Regions from separate parts of the Pandoraea pulmonicola genome, predicted to be linked through region 1. Evidence: predicted binding sites of a transcription regulator. Region 1 holds the regulator's gene; each other region holds the start of a gene.
What was found. The regulator sigma-54, encoded in region 1, starts transcription at its own class of promoters, with help from an activator protein. The targets are predictions, from matches to a motif close to TGGCANGNAANCTGCTTT.

Region 1 (5,996 bases):
GCTTCGCGGCCTGCCCGGCCAACGCCCACGTCGAAGTGAAGGCCCGCGCCCACTGGATCGCCGCGGCACGCGGCGGCGAAGGCGCCGTGCGCGAACTGTGCGACTTCGTCCTGCGTGCGCAGGGACGTTACGACGCCCTGCTCGCCGAAGCCCTTGCCTGACGCCACGAGGTAGCCGACCCGCTCATGGCCATTCAACGCGTCTCCCCCGCCTCCCTGATCGCGATCGCCCTGCTCGCCTGCCTCGCGGCCGGCACGTACTGGCTCGTGCAACGCACGCTGCCGTCGGGCGCCGACCGTACGCCGTACGTGAAGCAGCACATCCCCGACTACTACGCCGACGACATGGTGATCTCCATGCTCTCGGCGAGCGGACAGACGCAGTACCGCGTCAACGCCGTGCACATGACGCACTTCGAGGACGATCAGACCACTGCCATGACGCTGCCCGCCGTGCGCGCGTTCACGCCCGAGCAGCCGGAGGTGACGGCCACGGGCAAGCGCGGCACGCTCAATGCCGACATGTCCGTCGTCGACCTGTACGACGACGCTGTCGTGGTGCGTCAGCCGGGCCCCCGCGATCCGGAAATGCGCGCGCTGTCCGAGCACTTCCAGGTGCTCGTGAACGAGGACATCGTGCGCACGGAGAAGCCCGTCCAGCTCTATCGTGGCGCCTCCGTCATGTATGGCGACGGCATGATTTTCAATAACATCACGCGGGCCGTACAATTGCTCGGCAATGTCCACGGCACCATCCAGCCGGCGGAATTGAGCAACAAACGCCCGGCACCGCCCGCCGCCGCGCCAGGCGCGGCTCCCCAGACCAAACAGGGCCCCAAGACCCCATGATCGATCGCCGCAACCTGCGACCTGCATCCCTATCGCTGCGTGCCCTGCGCGCGGCGGCCGCCGCTTTCGCCGCGCTCGCCGTGTTCGGTGCGCTGACCGCGCCGCTCGCACACGCCGAGCGCGCCGACCGCGACAAGCCGATCAACGTCGAGTCGGAACACATGAGCTATGACGACCTCAAGCAGGTCAACATCTTCACCGGCAACGTGACGATGACCAAGGGGACGATCCTCCTCAAGGCCGATCGCGTCGAAGTGAGTCAGGATCCGGAGGGCTATCAGTACGCCACCGCGTACTACAAGCCGGGCGGCCCGCTCGCCTACATGCGTCAGAAGCGCGACGGCGTGGACGAGTACATCGACGGCTGGGGCCAGACGATCTATTACAACGGCAAGACCGAAGTCGCCACGCTCACCACGCAGGCCACGCTCAAGCGTCTGGCCGGCGGCACGCGCGTGCTCGACGAGATCCACGGCAGCGTGATCACGTACGACACGTACAACGAGGTCTACACTGCCAACAGCGGCACCGATCAGGTCAACGCCAACAATCCGAACGGCCGGGTGCGCGCCACGCTCGCGCCGCGCAATGCCACCGGAGCCAACCAGGCGCAGCCGGGCGGTGCAAGCAAGCCCGCCGCGGCGCCGAAAGGCGATCTGCCGCCGCTGTCTCCCTCCAAAAGCATCGGGAATCCGCGTGAGTAATCCTGCCAACAACGCCTCCAGCGGCATCAATCCGGGCGCCGGTCCGTCGGGCAAGCCGAGCGCGCTCGTCGTGCGCTCGCTCAAGAAGCAATATGGCGCGCGTACCGTCGTCAAGGACGTCTCGCTCGACGTGAAGAGCGGTGAAGTCGTCGGTCTGCTCGGGCCGAACGGCGCGGGCAAAACGACGTCGTTCTACATGATCGTGGGTCTCGTGCCCGCCGACGACGGTGAAATCCAGCTCGACGGCAGCCTCATCAGCGAACTCCCGATTCACGAGCGCGCCCGCATGGGGGTCTCGTATCTGCCGCAGGAAGCGTCGGTTTTCCGCAAACTCACGGTCGAGGACAACATCCGCGCCGTGCTCGAACTGCAACTCGACGCCAACGGCAAGCCGCTCAAGCGCGAGGAGATCGAGCGACGCATCGAGGCGCTGCTCGACGAACTGCAGGTGAGCCATCTGCGCGAGAATCCGGCCATGTCGCTCTCGGGCGGCGAACGCCGTCGCGTGGAAATCGCCCGCGCGCTGGCCACGCAACCGCGCTTCATCCTGCTCGATGAACCGTTCGCCGGCGTGGACCCGATCGCCGTGCTGGAAATTCAGCGCATTGTGCGCTTTCTGAAAGACCGTGGCATCGGTGTCCTGATTACCGACCACAACGTGCGCGAGACGCTCGGCATCTGCGATCACGCCTACATCATCAGCGAAGGCTCCGTGCTCGCCGCAGGCACGCCCGACCAGATCGTGGCCGACGAAAGCGTTCGCCGTGTCTATCTCGGTGAAAATTTCCGGATGTAAAGGAAATTTTTCGCATGTAAACCCTGCCCTCGATAGGGCGCCGGGCCGGTTCCGTTGACGTGACAAAGCCTCTACAATGAAGGCGAGACACGCTATGAAACCGACCCTCCAACTTCGCACCTCGCAGCACCTGACCCTCACACCGCAGTTGCAGCAATCGATCCGGTTGTTGCAACTGTCGACGCTCGAACTCCAGCAGGAAGTCGAGCACGCCCTCACCCAGAACCCGATGCTCGAGCGAGAAGACGACTGGCTCGCGGGCTCGGTGCGCGTGGGCACGGACGGGTCGCTGCGCAACGAACGGAGCACCTCGGTCAGCAGCAACGATCGTTCCGAAGCCGCCAATGGTCACGACGACGCCCGCGAACTCGACGGCGAAACGCGCTTCGACGACAACGCGGGCGACAATGGCAGCGACTGGAGCCTGAACGACTTCGCCCGCACGGGCAGCGCTTCGGATGACGATGACAACGCGCGTCCGCAACTGCACGTCGACCATCCCAACCTGCGCGAGCACCTGCTGGCCCAGTTGCGCCTGACCAAGGCCAGCCCGCGTGATCGCGCGCTGGTGGAATTCCTCATCGAATCGCTCGACGAAGACGGCTATCTCGGGACCACGCTGGACGAAATTCAGGCGGAAATGCCCGAAGAACTGGCGCTGGAGACCGAGGAGATCAACGCCGCGCTCGCACTGCTGCAGAGCTTCGATCCGGCCGGCGTGGGCGCCCGCAGCCCCGCCGAGTGTCTGCGCCTGCAACTGCAGCGCTTGCCGGCCAGCGGCGTGCGCACGCTTTCGCTGCGCATCGTCTGCGACCATCTGGAACTGCTTGCCGCGCGCGATTACACGCGTCTGCGCCGCCTGCTGGGCGTGAGCGAGGACGCGCTGCGCGCCGCGCATCAACTGATCCGCTCGCTCGATCCGTTCCCGGGAGCCGCCTACGGCTCGCCACCCGCCGACTACGTGGTGCCGGACGTGCTGGTGCGCAGGCAGGGCAGCGGCTGGACCGCCGAGCTCAATCCCGAAGTCATGCCGCGTCTGCGCATCAACGAAATGTATGCGCGCATCCTGCGCAACAACCGCAACGACCCGGGCACCGGCAACCTCCAGCAGCAGCTCCAGGAAGCGCGCTGGCTCATCAAGAACATCCAGCAGCGGTTCGACACGATCCTGCGCGTCGCGCAGGCTATTGTCGAGCGTCAAAAGAACTTCTTCACGCATGGCGAAATCGGCATGCGGCCCTTGGTTTTGCGAGAGATTGCTGATACGCTGGGTTTACATGAATCCACGATTTCACGGGTGACAACGAGTAAGTACATGCTCACTCCATTTGGAACCTTCGAGCTCAAGTACTTCTTCGGGTCGCACGTGGCCACGGAAGCCGGAGGGGCTGCGTCGTCCACAGCCATCCGCGCCCTCATCAAGCAACTGATAGGAGCAGAAGACCCCCAGAGCCCCCTTTCCGACAGCCGTATCGCGGAACTGCTGGCAGAGCAAGGATTCGTGGTTGCGCGGCGCACCGTCGCGAAGTACCGCGAGGCCATGCGAATCCCCGCAGTGAACTTGCGCAAATCTTTGTAGGACAGTCCTGGTGCGCCATGTTGGCTCGCTGGGGCATCACGCCGCAGTGCGACATTGCGTCACGTCAATGGCTCGCACTCCCGCCAGCCAGCGTCGCTCGTGACGCGGCTTGCACTTCGGCATTTCAGCAAGGAGAGCAGCTATGAATCTGAAGATCAGTGGACACCATCTCGAGCTCACGCCGTCCCTGCGCGAATTCGTCGTCAACAAGCTTGAACGCGTGTTGCGGCATTTCGACCAGCTTATCGGCGCCGAGGTGATCCTCTCTGTCGACAAGACCAAGGAGAAGACCGGACGCCAGATTGCCAGCGTCACCGTGTATCTCAAGGGTAAGGAGATTTTCGTCGAGAAGTGTGACGAGAACATGTATGCCGCCATCGACAAGCTGATCGACATGCTCGACCGCAAGGTTATGCAATACAAGGACAAGGTGCAGGATCATGGCCGCGAAGCCCTCAAGCATCAACAGCCGCCGGAGGCGGAACCGCTCCAGTAACTCCTTTCCGGCGTGGTAGTCGCATCGACTGGCACTGACGCAAACCCGCACGGAACCACACGAGCGAATCTACGTCTGTCATAAATCTGGCATCACCCACCGCGGGGCCGTTGAACGGCCCCTTTTGTATGGGGCGACGCATCTGGCTTGACGCGGCTACGGGTGGTCTATAATGCGAGGTCAAATCGGGGGTTGGAGGGCGACTACGCGTGCGCCCGCATTACAAGATGAACCGTTTAGTCAAACTCTTACCTGCGTCCAATATCCTGCTTGGACTGTCCGTCACAAGCAAGAAGCGCGTCTTCGAGCAGGCAGGGCTCCTGTTCGAGAACAACGCCGGCCTGTCGCGCGCGCTCGTCACCGACAATCTGTTCGCACGCGAGCGGCTGGGTTCGACCGGTCTGGGAGAGGGCGTCGCCATTCCGCACGGCCGCATCAAGGGGCTCAAGCACCCGATGGCGGCCTTTGTGCGTCTGGACGACCCGATTCCGTTCGAGGCCCCCGACGGCCAGCCCGTTTCCCTGCTCTTCTTCCTGCTCGTGCCGGAACAGGCCACGCAGCAGCACCTCGAAATTCTGTCCGAAATCGCGCAGTTGCTCTCCGATCGCTCGATGCGCGAGACATTGAGCAACGCGCCCAGCGCCGAGGACATCCACGCGGCACTGGCGAACTGGCAGCCCTGAGCCACCGCCAAATTCGAGTCCCGTAGCTCCCCATACCCAACCGAACGAGGCGACGCGGTGGAACTGACCGGCATCAACGCGCAGAGCATTTTCGACGACAACGCCGCGACGCTGCGTCTGTCGTGGTTGACCGGCCACGAGGGCTGGGAGCGTGGTTTCACGCCCGAGAGCGTGGCGACCGCCACCTCGAGCGCCGACCTCGTGGGTCACCTGAACCTCATCCACCCGAACCGCATCCAGGTGCTCGGCGAGGCCGAACTGCGCTATTACCAGCGCCTGAGCGACGAGAACCGCAAACGCCACATGGGCGAAGTCATCGCCCTGGAACCGCCGTTCCTGGTGGTCGCCGACGGGCTCGAAGCTCCGCCCGATCTGGTGCTGCGGTGCACCCGCTCGTCCACGCCGCTGTTCACCACCCCGCTCTCGACCGCTTCGGTCATCGATAGCCTGCGCCTGTACATTTCGCGTGTGTTCGCCCCACGATGCACGATGCACGGCGTTTTTATCGACATTTTGGGCATGGGTGTGCTGCTCACCGGCGATTCCGGCCTCGGCAAGAGCGAACTCGGCCTGGAATTGATCAGCCGCGGGCACGGCCTGGTGGCGGACGACGCGGTAGATTTCGTGCGACTCGGGCCGGATTTCGTGGAAGGCCGCTGCCCGCCGCTGCTGCAAAATCTGCTGGAGGTGCGCGGGCTGGGCCTGCTCGACATCAAGACGATCTTCGGTGAGACTGCCGTGCGCCGGAAGATGAAGCTCAAGCTGATCGTCCAGTTGGTGCGCCGCCCGGACGGCGAATTCCAGCGCCTGCCGCTCGAAGCCCAGACGGTGGACGTGCTTGGCCTGCCCATCAACAAGGTGATTCTGCAGGTGGCGGCAGGGCGAAACCT
Region 2 (5,996 bases), 1.9 Mb from region 1:
AACCGTTCGCAGATCGCCGCGCCGATGCCCATGCCACCGCCTGTTACAACTGCTACTTTCTCCGTCATACTATGGACTCCTAAATTTATTGACATCTACAGCACGGGCTCCGCCGCCAGCGATGCGGCGGAGCCCGTCGGTGAATCTAAAAACCGCTGGCGGGTTTGTTCTACTTCAGAAAACCGATCGAGATCCAGGGAATGAAGACCACCACGAGCAGTGCGACGAGCAGTGCGCCCATGTAAGTCCACATCCGGTTGAACACCTTGTCGGGCGAGGTTTTGCCAATCGCGCAGGCCGCGTAGAAACCGACGCCGAGCGGCGGTGCGAAGAGCCCCATGCCCATCGAGAGGATCACGACCATCGCGTAGTGCACGTCATGAATGCCCAGCGAGCGCGCCACGGGGAAGAGCAGCGGGCCGAACAGCACGATGGCGGGAATGCCTTCGAGCACGCTGCCCAGCACGATGAACACGACCACCGAGATGAGCAGGAAGCCGATCTGCCCGCCCGGCACGCCGTGCATCAGGCTGACGAGCTTGGCCGAGAAACCCGATTGCGTGAGCGCCCAAGCCATGGCCGTGGCCATCCCGATGATCAGCAGAATGGCGCCGGACAGTGCGGCCGTCTCGGTGAGCAGCGGATACAGACGCTTGAAGTCGAGATGCTTCCTGAACGCATGCACGATCAGGCCGATCACGACCGTGTAGGCGATGCCGACGGTCGAGACTTCGGTCGCGGTGGCCGCGCCTTCGATGACCGCCGTGCGGATGAGCACGGGCAGCGCGAGGGCGGGCAATGCCACGATGAACGTCTTGCCGATCACGCTCCACGGTGCCCGACGCGCAGCGTTCGGCGCTTCCTTGCGCGAGCGGGCGAAGCAGACCACGACGATCGCCAGCGTGGCGATGACCGCCGGCAGCAGTCCGCCGACGAAGAGCGCGGTGATCGACACGCCGCATACGGCGCCGATCGTGATGAGCACGAGGCTCGGCGGAATCGTCTCCGTCATGGCGCCGGTCGAGGAGAGCAGCGCCACGAGATCTTCCGGCTTCGAGCCGCGCCGTTGCATCTCGGGGAAGAGCGCGGGTGCGACGGCCGCCATGTCGGCTGCCTTCGATCCGGAGATGCCGGAGACGAGGAACATCGCGCCGAGCAGCACGTATTGCAGGCCGCCGCGCACGTGACCGAGCAGCGAGGCCATGAACTCGATCAGGCTGCGCGCCAGACCGCTCATCTCGATGAGGGCGCCGAGCAGCACGAACAACGGCACCGACAGGAGAATCAGGCCCGACATGCCTTCGTCCATGCGGCTCACGACGATTTGCAGCGGCGCGTCCGTGACGAGCGCCAGATAGCCGAGCGTCGCGGTGCCGAAGGCGAACGCGATCGGAATACCGCCCGCAACGCACACGCCCACGATCAGCACGAAGAAGATCAGCAGGTTGTAGTTGCCCATCGCGATGAGCGCCGGGCGGCCGAGCCAGAGCGCGGCGCCGAGCGTTGCCACGAACAGTACGCCCAGGCCGAACTGGCGCAGCGACGAGCAACGCGCCATGCGAGAGATTGCCGCGATGAGCATCAGCGCCGCGCCGACCGGCAGGGCTGCCGCGCGCAGCCCGTCGGGAATCTCCAGCGCGGGCGTGGTGATGTCCATCTGCTCGATGGCATGCGTGTACGCCGGCATGATGATCAGCGCGACGAACACGCACACGGTGAGCGCGGCCATCGTCTGGAACCAGTCGCGCCACGCCGCGGGGAGTTTGTTGACGATGGCGGACAGGCGCATGTGCTCACCGCGATCGAGCGCGAGCACGGCGCCGAGCATCGACAGCCAGATGAACAGGATCTGGGCGAGCTCGTCGGACCAGGTGATCGGATTGTCGAACCCGTAACGCGAGACCACGCCCGCGAGCAGGATGAGAGTCTCCGCCACCACCAGCAGCACGGCAACCGCTTCGGTGACTTTCATCACCGCGCGGTTGACGTGGCAGAAGAGGCGGGCGAGCGCGTGCGTCGGCTCGGCCGTCATCGTCAACGTTTCCATTTACGCGAGCTTCCCGGTGTACTTTTCCAACATGGCCCATGCCTCGTCGCCGAACTTCTTGTGCCACTCGGCATAGAAGCCCGCCGAACGGAGCTTCTCGCGGAACTGCTCGTTGTTCGGTGCGTTGAACACGAGACCCTTCTGCTTGAGCTCGACCATCACGCCGTCGTTGAGCTTGCGCACGTCGTCGCGTTGCGCCATGGCGGCCGCGTTCACGTTGGCGGTCACGATCGCCTGCAGGTCCTTCGGCAGCTTGTCCCACTTCTGCTTGTTGGCGAGGAACCAGAAGCCGTCCCACATGTGATTCGTCATCGACACGTACTTCTGCACCTCGTAGAGCTTGGCCGTGGTGAGCAGCGCGAGCGGATTTTCCTGCGCTTCGACGATGTGCGTCTGCAGGGCCGAATACACTTCGGCAAAGTTGATCGACGTGGGCGAGGAGTCGAACGCGCGGAACATCGACGTCCACAGCGGGCTTGTCGGCACGCGGATCTTCAGGCCCTTCAGATCGGCCGGCGAGTTGATCGGGCGGTTGCTCGTGGTGATCTGGCGATAGCCGTTCTCCCAGATCTTGTCGAAGGCGAACACCGACGTCTTGGCGATCTGGCCGCGCACGTGGGCGCCGAGGTCGCCGTCCATGGCCGCCCACACCTGGCTGTAGTCCTTGAACGCGAAGCCCACGCCCGAAATCTGCGCCGAGGGCACGAGCGTGCCGAGAATCAGCGGCGAGAGCGTGAAGTAGTCGATGGCGCCCGAGCGAATCTGGCTGAGCATGTCGCTATCGGAGCCGAGCTGGTTGTTCGGGTAGATCTGGAAGTCGATACGGCCCTTCGATTGCTCCGCGATCTTCTGCGCCATTTCCTTGGCACGGATGTTCATCGGATGGCTGATCGGCAGGTTGTTGGCGAACTTCAGGGTGAATTCGGCCGCGTGGGCCTGCGTCTGGTACAACCCCGTGGCGGCGGCGGCCGACGCGGCGGCCACGACCTTGATGAAGTGGCGACGATCCATAGTGCTCATACTGCATGTCTCCTGTTATAGGTTTAGTGACTGCGTCTGAAGCGCGAAGCGATTGCGCGTGTTGCCGTGCAACGTTTCGGCCAACTCGACATTCGCGCGCTGGGCGACTCGCAAGTGGCTCGACTATCTTACGCAAATCGAATGCCAGATCGCAGGGCGGACGGGAAAACCCTTACGTTGTCGAGCATACGTGAAAACCCGGGGCCAGGATTCACTCGCCACAGCGGCCCGATGACAGGCGGGCGCGAGCGGCCGCGTCGGCATTGGCGTCTGCCGCCGCCGTGCAGCGCGCCAAGGCCACATCGGACGGCCGTGCGACACCTGTCGCATTCGCGCCGCGGGGTGCGACAGGTGTCACTGCCGCGGCACGACACCCCTGCGACAGGTGTCGCAAGTGGGCGGCTGGGGCAGCCGTGTTGCAATGCGGCAAATTTAATTCACCTCGTGCGCATCCGAATTCACTTGATGGCCCGGGGAAACCGGCCTTACGCTTACGTCAATTGCAGGCGCGCCACAAGCGCGCGATGTCGCCACGGCGGCGCAATTCGCAGTCGATGCCCGTCACAGCGCGTCGTTGTCGTGCCGCACGCATGTCTGGCATCGAAATTGCTCACCGGAGTCTGGATGACCCCATTTCCCGGAGACACTTCATGGTTGCTGCATGCATTACCGGCTGGGCCCACTCCCAGTTCGGCAAACTCGATAACGTCGATGCCGAGGTTCTGCTGGCCGATGTCGCACAGGCCGCCCTCGACGACGCGGGCCTCGCGCCCGAGCAGATCGATTCCATTCACGTCGGCACTTTCAATGGCGGTTTCCTGTATCAGGATTTCCCGTCGTCGCTCGTCTTCAACCGTATTCCCGGGCTGCGTTTCAAACCCGCCACGCGCTACGAGAATGCGTGTGCGACGGGGTCGGCCGCGGTCCATGGCGGCCTGCAGTCCATCGAAGCGGGCAAGGCCACGCACGTGCTCGTGATCGGCTTCGAGAAGATGACCGAGCTCGCCACGCCGCAGGTCGGCGAGGTGTTGCTCAAGTGTTCCTATGCGCGCGAGGAGGCCGGCATTCCGGGCGGCTTTGCCGGCGTGTTCGGCACCATCGCGCAAGCGTACTTCGATCGCTACGGCGACCAGTCCGACGCCCTCGCACGCATCGCAGCGAAGAACCATCGCAACGGCTCGGTCAATCCGTACGCGCACATGCGGCGCGACTTCGGCTACGACTTCTGCCGCACCGTGTCCGAGAAAAACCCGTTCGTCGCCGGGCCGCTCAAGCGCACCGACTGCTCCATGGTCTCCGACGGCGCCGCCGCGCTCGTGATCTCGAAGGCCGACGTGGCGCGCTCGATGCCCAAGGCTGTCGGCTTCCGTGCCGCGGTGCAGGTCAACGACTATCTGCCGCTCTCGCGTCGCGATCCGCTCGCGTTCGAAGGGGGACAGCATGCCTGGCGTCAGGCGCTGGGCGTGGCGGGCGTCTCGTTGAAGGACCTCTCGCTCGTCGAGACGCACGACTGCTTCACCATCGCCGAACTCATCGAATACGAAGCGATGGGGCTCGCCAAGCCCGGACAGGGCGCGAATGTGATCGCCGAAGGTATCACCGAGAAAAACGGCCTGCTGCCGGTCAACCCCTCGGGCGGCCTGAAGGCGAAGGGTCACCCGGTCGGCGCCACGGGCGTGTCCATGCACGTGATGGCCGCGATGCAACTGACCGGCACGGCCGGCGAGATGCAGATTCCCGAGGCCCGTCTCGCGGGCGTGTTCAACATGGGCGGCGCCGCGGTGGCGAACTACGTGAGCATTCTCGAGGCGCGTTGATGCGTGCTGCCGGGCGCACCCCCGGCCGTGTTCGACCATGTCCTGCGCCCGGTATGCGTGCCGGGTGCGGGGCAGGAAGCAAGACTGAGCAATAAGAATTGGGAGACGAGCGAAATGCTCAAGAAGGTCATGAATCTCGGCCGTCTGCTGGCCGACGTTGCAAGACGGCACCCCGACGAGCCCGGTGTGATCATCGGCGACAAGGTGCATACGTGGGGCGAGATCGATGCGCGCGTGAACGCCGTCGTCGACGCGCTGCGCCAACTGGGCGTGGGCAAGGGTGACAAACTGCTGGTGCACTCGCGCAACAATCTGCAGATCTTCGAGAGCGCATGGATTGCGTTCCGGCTGGGGATGGTCTGGGTGCCGACGAACTTCCGCATTACGGCGCCCGAGGCGGCTTATCTCGGTCAGTCGAGCGGGGCGTGCGCAATGATCTACGATGCCGGCTTCGAGGGCCATGTGGACGCCGTGCGCGCCGCCTCGCCGGCGCTGCGTCACGTGATTGCGCTGGGGACGCCGCGTGCAGGCGAGCTGCACTACGAGACGCTGGTCGCCGAGCATCGGGGCGCGCCGGGCTACGAAGCGGAAGTCGAGTACGAAGACCCGCTGTGGTTCTTCTATACGTCGGGTACGACGGGACATCCCAAGGCCGGCGTGCTCTCGCACGGACAGATGGCCTTCGTCGTGACCAATCACCTGGCCGATCTGATGCCGGGCATCACCTATCGCAGCCGCTCGATGGTCGTCGCACCGCTGTCGCACGGTGCGGGTATTCACGCCATCGTGAACACGGCGCGCGGTGCGGCGAGCGTGCTGCTGCCGGGAGAAAAGATGGATGCCGAGCAGGTCTGGCAGGCCATCGAACGTCACCGCGTGGACAACATGTTCACGGTGCCGACCATCGTCAAGATGCTGGTCGAGGATCCGGCCGTGGATCGCTACGACCACAGTTCGCTGCGCTTCGTGATCTACGCGGGCGCGCCGATGTATCGTGCCGATCAGAAGTACGCGCTCCAGAAGCTGGGCCGGGTGCTCGTGCAGTACTACGGGCTCGGCGAGGTCACGGGCAACATCACGGTGCTGCCGCCCTGGCTGCACAGCGATGACGA
Region 3 (5,996 bases), 2.7 Mb from region 1:
GCGGCGTGAGGCGGGGCAGGTCGTCCATGCGCTCGCGCAGCGGCGGCAGCACCATGCGCAGGATATTGAGGCGGTAGTAAAGGTCTTCGCGGAACAGTCCGGCGCCGACCTGTTGGCGCAGATCGCGGTGTGTGGCGGCGATCACGCGCACGTCGCACGGCACGGGCTCCGTCGCACCGAGCCGCAATACCTCGCGCTCCTGCAGCACGCGCAGCAAGCGCGTCTGCAGCGGCATCGGCATCTCGCCGATCTCATCGAGAAAGATCGTGCCGTTGTGCGCCGTCTCGAAGAGGCCCGCCTTGCCGCCCCGCCGTGCGCCGGAAAACGCGCCGTCCTCATAGCCGAACAGTTCGCTCTCCAGTAGCGTTTCGGGAAACGCCGCGCAGTTGATCGCGACGAACGGATAGTCGCGGCGGCGGCTTGCGTTGTGAATGCCCTGCGCGAGCAGTTCCTTGCCGGTGCCGCTCTCGCCATGCACGAGCACCGTGGAATCGGTTTGTGCGTAGCGGCGGGCGAGCGCACGCACGTGCGTCATGGCGGCCGAGTCGCCGATCAGGTCGTCGAGCCGGTAACGCGCCACGAGGTGTCGTGGACGATGCCGCGAGCGCAGCGAGCGATCCACGCGCGCGAACGACTGCGAGTCCTGGCACGTGAGCAGCGCGCCCGTGAGCGTGCCCTGATCGAGCAGCGGGATGCGATTGATGACCCACGTCTTGCCCGCCATCGACACGATCGCTTCGAGTTCGGCGCTGGCGCTCTCGAGCGTGCGTCCGATGTCGAGCGCCGGGGCGATGGCGTCGAGCGGGCGACCCACGGCGTCGGCGACCGTCACACCGAGCATGCTGGCCATCGACGCGTTGATGGCTTCGATGCGTCCGTGCAGATCGACCGCCGCCACGCCCTCGTGCAGATGCCGCAGCACCGTGTCGAGCCGCTCGCGGCGCTGTGCCTCGATGCGTCCGAAGCGCGCCACTTCCAGGGCCGTGTCGAACGCGGCGCGCACGGAATCCTGCGAGTAGAGAAAAACGCCCGTCATCCCCGCGCGTTCCGCCAGTTCCGTGACGAGGCCGGGCCCGACCACGACCTCGATGGCCTCGTCGCGCAAGCGGTGCACGAGGTCTTCCGCATCGTGGGCGTCGAAGTAGACGTGCTGGGGGATATCGAGATGAAAGGCGCTCTTGAAGCGTTCGAATTCCGGCGCGGGGCGCGCGTACGACACGAGTGCAATGCGCGACGCCGGCGAGGTCGAGGCCAGCGCACGGCGGGCGCGTCCGAGCGCGTGCATGACGTCGAAGCCGGTGACTTTCACGAGCACGACGGGCAGTGCCAGCCGCTCGCGCAGGAACGCCCCGTTCGAGCCGGCCGCGACGATGCCGTCCACGCTGCCGGCCGGCAGATGCTCGAGCGCGTCGATCACGGCTTCGTAACCCTTGTCGATGATCTGCACTTCCGCGTGCGCGGCGTAGTCCGGCACGATGTCGCGGTACAACTCGCCGAGCTTGCTGATGCCCACGGCCCAGATCACGGGCTTGCGCACCGCCGTGACCGGCTGCGCGAGCACGGCGCGCGGCAAGCCAGTGGCCGAGGCGGGCAGGTGCGGCGGCAGTTGGGACGGTAGATGATCGGGGGCGGACGGGCTTGGCATGGCGGGCATTGGCGGATCGGGCAATCGACACGAATCGTAGCATGTTGCAATACGGCGTTTCATGATTTGTTTCAATATGAAACGTCATGCGACGAGCAATGGATCGAGCGCCCGCGTCGTTTGCTTGACGCAAACGTCAGATCGGTGCCAGATTTCCGCTGGTAAATGAAGGCGTTAGCGGCGCCGAGGTTGCTGACCCGTGGGTGGAAATGGCCTCCCTGGCACGCCCATTGCTATCAATGGAGCCACATTTCAACCCGTGTGCGAGCGGAGACGGGGCCAGCCCCACCGCATGCACCTCATCCACGACCGAGGGACTCAAGTGACGCACACCATTCGTTCGGCCGGCGCCGCCTTCCGCGAGGCCGTCAAGACCGAGCAACCGTTGCAGGTTGTCGGCGCCATCAATGCCAACCACGCCCTGTTGGCCAAAGCCGCCGGATTCAAGGCGATCTATCTGTCGGGCGGCGGCGTGGCTGCCGGTTCGCTGGGACTGCCCGATCTGGGCATTTCCACGCTCGACGATGTGCTGACCGACGTGCGTCGCATCACCGACGTGTGCGATCTGCCATTGCTCGTGGACGTCGATACCGGCTTTGGCCCGTCGGCATTCAACATTGCGCGCACGGTGCAGTCGCTCATCAAGTTCGGCGCGGGCGCGATGCATATCGAAGACCAGGTCGGCGCAAAGCGTTGCGGCCATCGTCCGGGCAAGGCCATCGTGAGTCAGCAGGAGATGGTCGATCGCATCAAGGCCGCGGTCGACGCGCGCACCGACGAGAACTTCGTGATCATGGCGCGCACCGACGCGCTCGCCGTGGAAGGGCTGCAGGCCGCCATCGACCGCGCCTGCGCGTGCGTGGAAGCGGGCGCCGACATGATCTTCCCGGAGGCGATGACCGAACTGCCGATGTACCGTCAGTTCTCCGACGCCGTGAAGGTGCCCGTGCTCGCGAACATCACCGAATTCGGCTCGACGCCGCTCTTCACCGTCGAAGAGCTCAAGAGCGTGCAGGTCGGTCTGGTGTTGTACCCGCTATCGGCTTTCCGCGCCATGAACAAGGCGGCGGAGAACGTCTACCACACCATTCGTCGCGACGGCACGCAAAAGGCCGTGCTCGACACCATGCAGACGCGTGCCGAACTCTATGAGAGCATCGGCTACCACGCGTACGAGCAGAAGCTCGACGCGCTGTTCGCACAGCAGAAATAACCGAATCCCTGATCTGGACTGGAGGAAATGAGCATGAGCGAGACGACCGCCACCGGCTTCAAGCCGAAGAAATCCGTTGCCCTGTCCGGGGTGACCGCCGGCAATACCGCCCTGTGTACCGTGGGCCGTTCGGGCAACGACCTGCACTATCGCGGCTACGACATTCTGGATCTGGCCCAGACCTCGGAATTCGAAGAGATCGCGTATCTGCTGGTCTACGGCAAGTTGCCGACCGTGGCCGAGCTCAAGGGCTACAAGGCCAAGCTCAAGTCGCTGCGCGGGCTGCCCGCCGCCGTGAAGGACGCGCTCGAAGCCGTGCCCGCCGCCGCACACCCGATGGACGTGATGCGCACCGGCGTGTCGGTGCTCGGCACCGTGCTGCCGGAGAAGGACGACCACAACATTCCGGGCGCGCGCGATATCGCCGACCGCCTGATGGCGAGCCTCGGCTCGATGCTGCTGTACTGGTATCACTACAGCCAGAACGGCGTGCGCATCGACGTGGAGACGGACGACGACAGCATCGGCGGCCATTTCCTGCATCTGCTGCACGGCGAGAAACCGTCGGATCTGTGGGTGCGCGCCATGCACACGTCGCTCATTCTGTACGCCGAGCACGAGTTCAACGCGTCGACCTTCACCGCGCGCGTGATCGCCGGTACGGGTTCGGACATCCACTCGGCCATCACGGGGGCGATCGGCGCGCTGCGCGGCCCGAAGCACGGCGGCGCCAACGAGGTCGCCTTCGAGATCCAGAAGCGCTACGACTCGCCCGACGAGGCGGAGGCCGACATCCGCCAGCGCGTCGAGAACAAGGAAGTGATCATCGGCTTCGGCCACCCGGTCTATACCGTGAGCGATCCGCGCAACAAGGTGATCAAGGAAGTGGCGCTCGAACTCTCGAAGGATCAGCAGAACACCAAGATGTTCGACATCGCCGAGCGTCTGGAATCGGTGATGTGGGACGTCAAGAAGATGTTCCCGAACCTCGACTGGTTCAGTGCCGTGAGCTATCACATGATGGGCGTGCCGACCGCGATGTTCACGCCGCTGTTCGTGATCGCGCGCACGTCGGGCTGGAGCGCGCACATCATCGAGCAGCGCATCGACAACAAGATCATTCGTCCGAGCGCCAACTACACCGGTCCGGAGGACCAGAAGTTCGTGCCGATCGAGAAGCGTTGAGATTGCCGTAGCACGGCATTCCGACGTCTCTCGCCGCCCCGTGCCGGACGCCTTCGCGCGTCCGGCATGCGCCGGCGCCCTGCCAGTCGCTGGCAGCCTTTTGCAGCAAGCCGGGCCGATACCTCCTCACATGATGAACACCGAATACCGAAAATCCCTGCCCGGGACGTCGCTCGATTACTTCGACGCCCGCGCCGCCGTCGAGGCCATTGCGCCGGGCGCCTACGACACGTTGCCCTATACCTCGCGCGTGCTGGCCGAGAACCTCGTGCGCCGATGCGATCCGGCCGCGCTGACCGACTCGCTCAGGCAACTGATCGAGCGACGCCGCGATCTCGACTTCCCGTGGTTTCCGGCGCGTGTCGTGTGCCATGACATCCTGGGACAGACCGCGCTCGTCGATCTGGCCGGCCTGCGCGACGCCATCGCCGCGCAAGGCGGTGACCCGGCCCTCGTCAATCCGGTGGTGCCGACGCAACTGGTCGTTGATCACTCGCTTGCCGTCGAGTGCGGCGGCTTCGATCCCGACGCGTTCGCCAAGAACCGCGCCATCGAGGACCGCCGCAACGAAGACCGGTTCGATTTCATCAACTGGACGAAGAAGGCGTTTCGCAACGTCGACGTGATTCCACCGGGCAACGGCATCCTGCACCAGATCAACCTGGAGCGCATGAGCCCCGTGGTGCAGGTGAGCGACGGCGTGGCCTATCCCGACACGCTCGTGGGCACCGATTCCCACACGCCGATGGTCGACGCGCTGGGCGTGATCGCGATCGGCGTGGGCGGCCTGGAAGCCGAGAGCGTGATGCTCGGTCGCGCGTCGTGGATGCGTCTGCCCGATATCGTCGGCGTGGCGCTCACGGGCAAGCCGCCGGCGGGCATTACCGCCACCGACATCGTGCTGGCGCTCACCGAATTCCTGCGCAAGGAGAAGGTGGTGTCGGCCTATCTCGAGTTCTTCGGCGAGGGCGCGGCGAACCTCACGCTGGGCGATCGCGCCACGATCTCGAACATGGCGCCGGAGTTCGGCGCCACCGCGGCGATGTTCTACATCGACGCGCAGACCATCAAGTACCTGAAGCTCACCGGGCGCGACGATGCGCTCGTCGGGCTGGTCGAGACGTATGCGAAGCAAACCGGTCTGTGGGCCGACAGCCTGCGCGACGTGCAGTACGAGCGTGTGCTGACGTTCGACCTGTCGAGCGTGGTGCGCAACATCGCCGGTCCGTCGAATCCGCACAAGCGTGTGCCGACGAGCGAGCTCGCGACGCGCGGCATCAGCGGCAAGGTGGAGAACGAACCGGGTCTGATGCCCGACGGCGCGGTCATCATCGCGGCGATCACCAGCTGCACGAACACCAACAATCCGCGCAACATGATCGCGGCGGGTCTGTTTGCCCGCAACGCCAACCGTGCGGGCCTCGTGCGCAAGCCGTGGGTCAAGAGTTCGCTCGCGCCGGGCTCCAAGGCGGTCACGCTGTATCTGGAAGCGGCGGGTCTGCTGCCCGAGCTGGAGAAGCTGGGCTTTGGCGTGGTCGCCTACGCCTGCACGTCGTGCAACGGCATGTCGGGTGCGCTCGATCCGGCGATCCAGCAGGAGATCGTCGAGCGCGATCTGTACGCCACGGCCGTGCTCTCGGGCAACCGTAACTTCGACGGCCGCATCCATCCGTACGCGAAGCAGGCGTTCCTCGCGTCGCCGCCGCTGGTGGTGGCCTATGCCATCGCCGGCACGATCCGCTTCGACATCGAGAAGGACGTGCTCGGCGTCGACGCCGACGGCAATCCGGTGCGCCTGGCCGACCTGTGGCCGCGCGACGAGGAAATCGACGCGATCATCGCCAGCAGCGTGAAGCCGGAGCAGTTCCGTCGCGTGTACGAGCCGATGTTCGCGGCTACCCTGGAATCGGGCGAGCGCGCGGAGCCGCTGTACGACTGGCGCGAGGCGAGCAC

Region 2: RO07_RS19340 (acetyl-CoA acetyltransferase) is a predicted target of sigma-54. The motif match lies at 3,663-3,680, and genes of this name have one in related genera.
Region 3: prpB (methylisocitrate lyase) is a predicted target of sigma-54. The motif match lies at 1,865-1,882, and genes of this name have one in related genera.

Annotation. Positions count from the first base shown of each region.
Region 1 covers NZ_CP010310.2:611,875-617,870, reverse strand. Annotated here, with positions in the region: gene RO07_RS02770 (KdsC family phosphatase) at 1-161, shown strand, start outside; gene lptC (LPS export ABC transporter periplasmic protein LptC) at 186-848, shown strand; gene lptA (lipopolysaccharide transport periplasmic protein LptA) at 845-1,552, shown strand; gene lptB (LPS export ABC transporter ATP-binding protein) at 1,578-2,348, shown strand; gene RO07_RS02750 (RNA polymerase factor sigma-54) at 2,425-3,927, shown strand; gene hpf (ribosome hibernation-promoting factor, HPF/YfiA family) at 4,070-4,423, shown strand; gene ptsN (PTS IIA-like nitrogen regulatory protein PtsN) at 4,651-5,106, shown strand; gene hprK (HPr(Ser) kinase/phosphatase) at 5,164-5,996, shown strand, end outside.
Region 2 covers NZ_CP010310.2:4,530,349-4,536,344, reverse strand. Annotated here, with positions in the region: gene RO07_RS19355 (SDR family NAD(P)-dependent oxidoreductase) at 1-68, opposite strand, end outside; gene RO07_RS19350 (TRAP transporter large permease) at 170-2,032, opposite strand; gene RO07_RS19345 (TRAP transporter substrate-binding protein) at 2,048-3,067, opposite strand; gene RO07_RS19340 (acetyl-CoA acetyltransferase) at 3,718-4,884, shown strand; gene RO07_RS19335 (acyl-CoA synthetase) at 4,999-5,996, shown strand, end outside.
Region 3 covers NZ_CP010310.2:3,749,615-3,755,610, reverse strand. Annotated here, with positions in the region: gene prpR (propionate catabolism operon regulatory protein PrpR) at 1-1,654, opposite strand, end outside; gene prpB (methylisocitrate lyase) at 1,968-2,858, shown strand; gene prpC (bifunctional 2-methylcitrate synthase/citrate synthase) at 2,892-4,043, shown strand; gene acnD (Fe/S-dependent 2-methylisocitrate dehydratase AcnD) at 4,174-5,996, shown strand, end outside.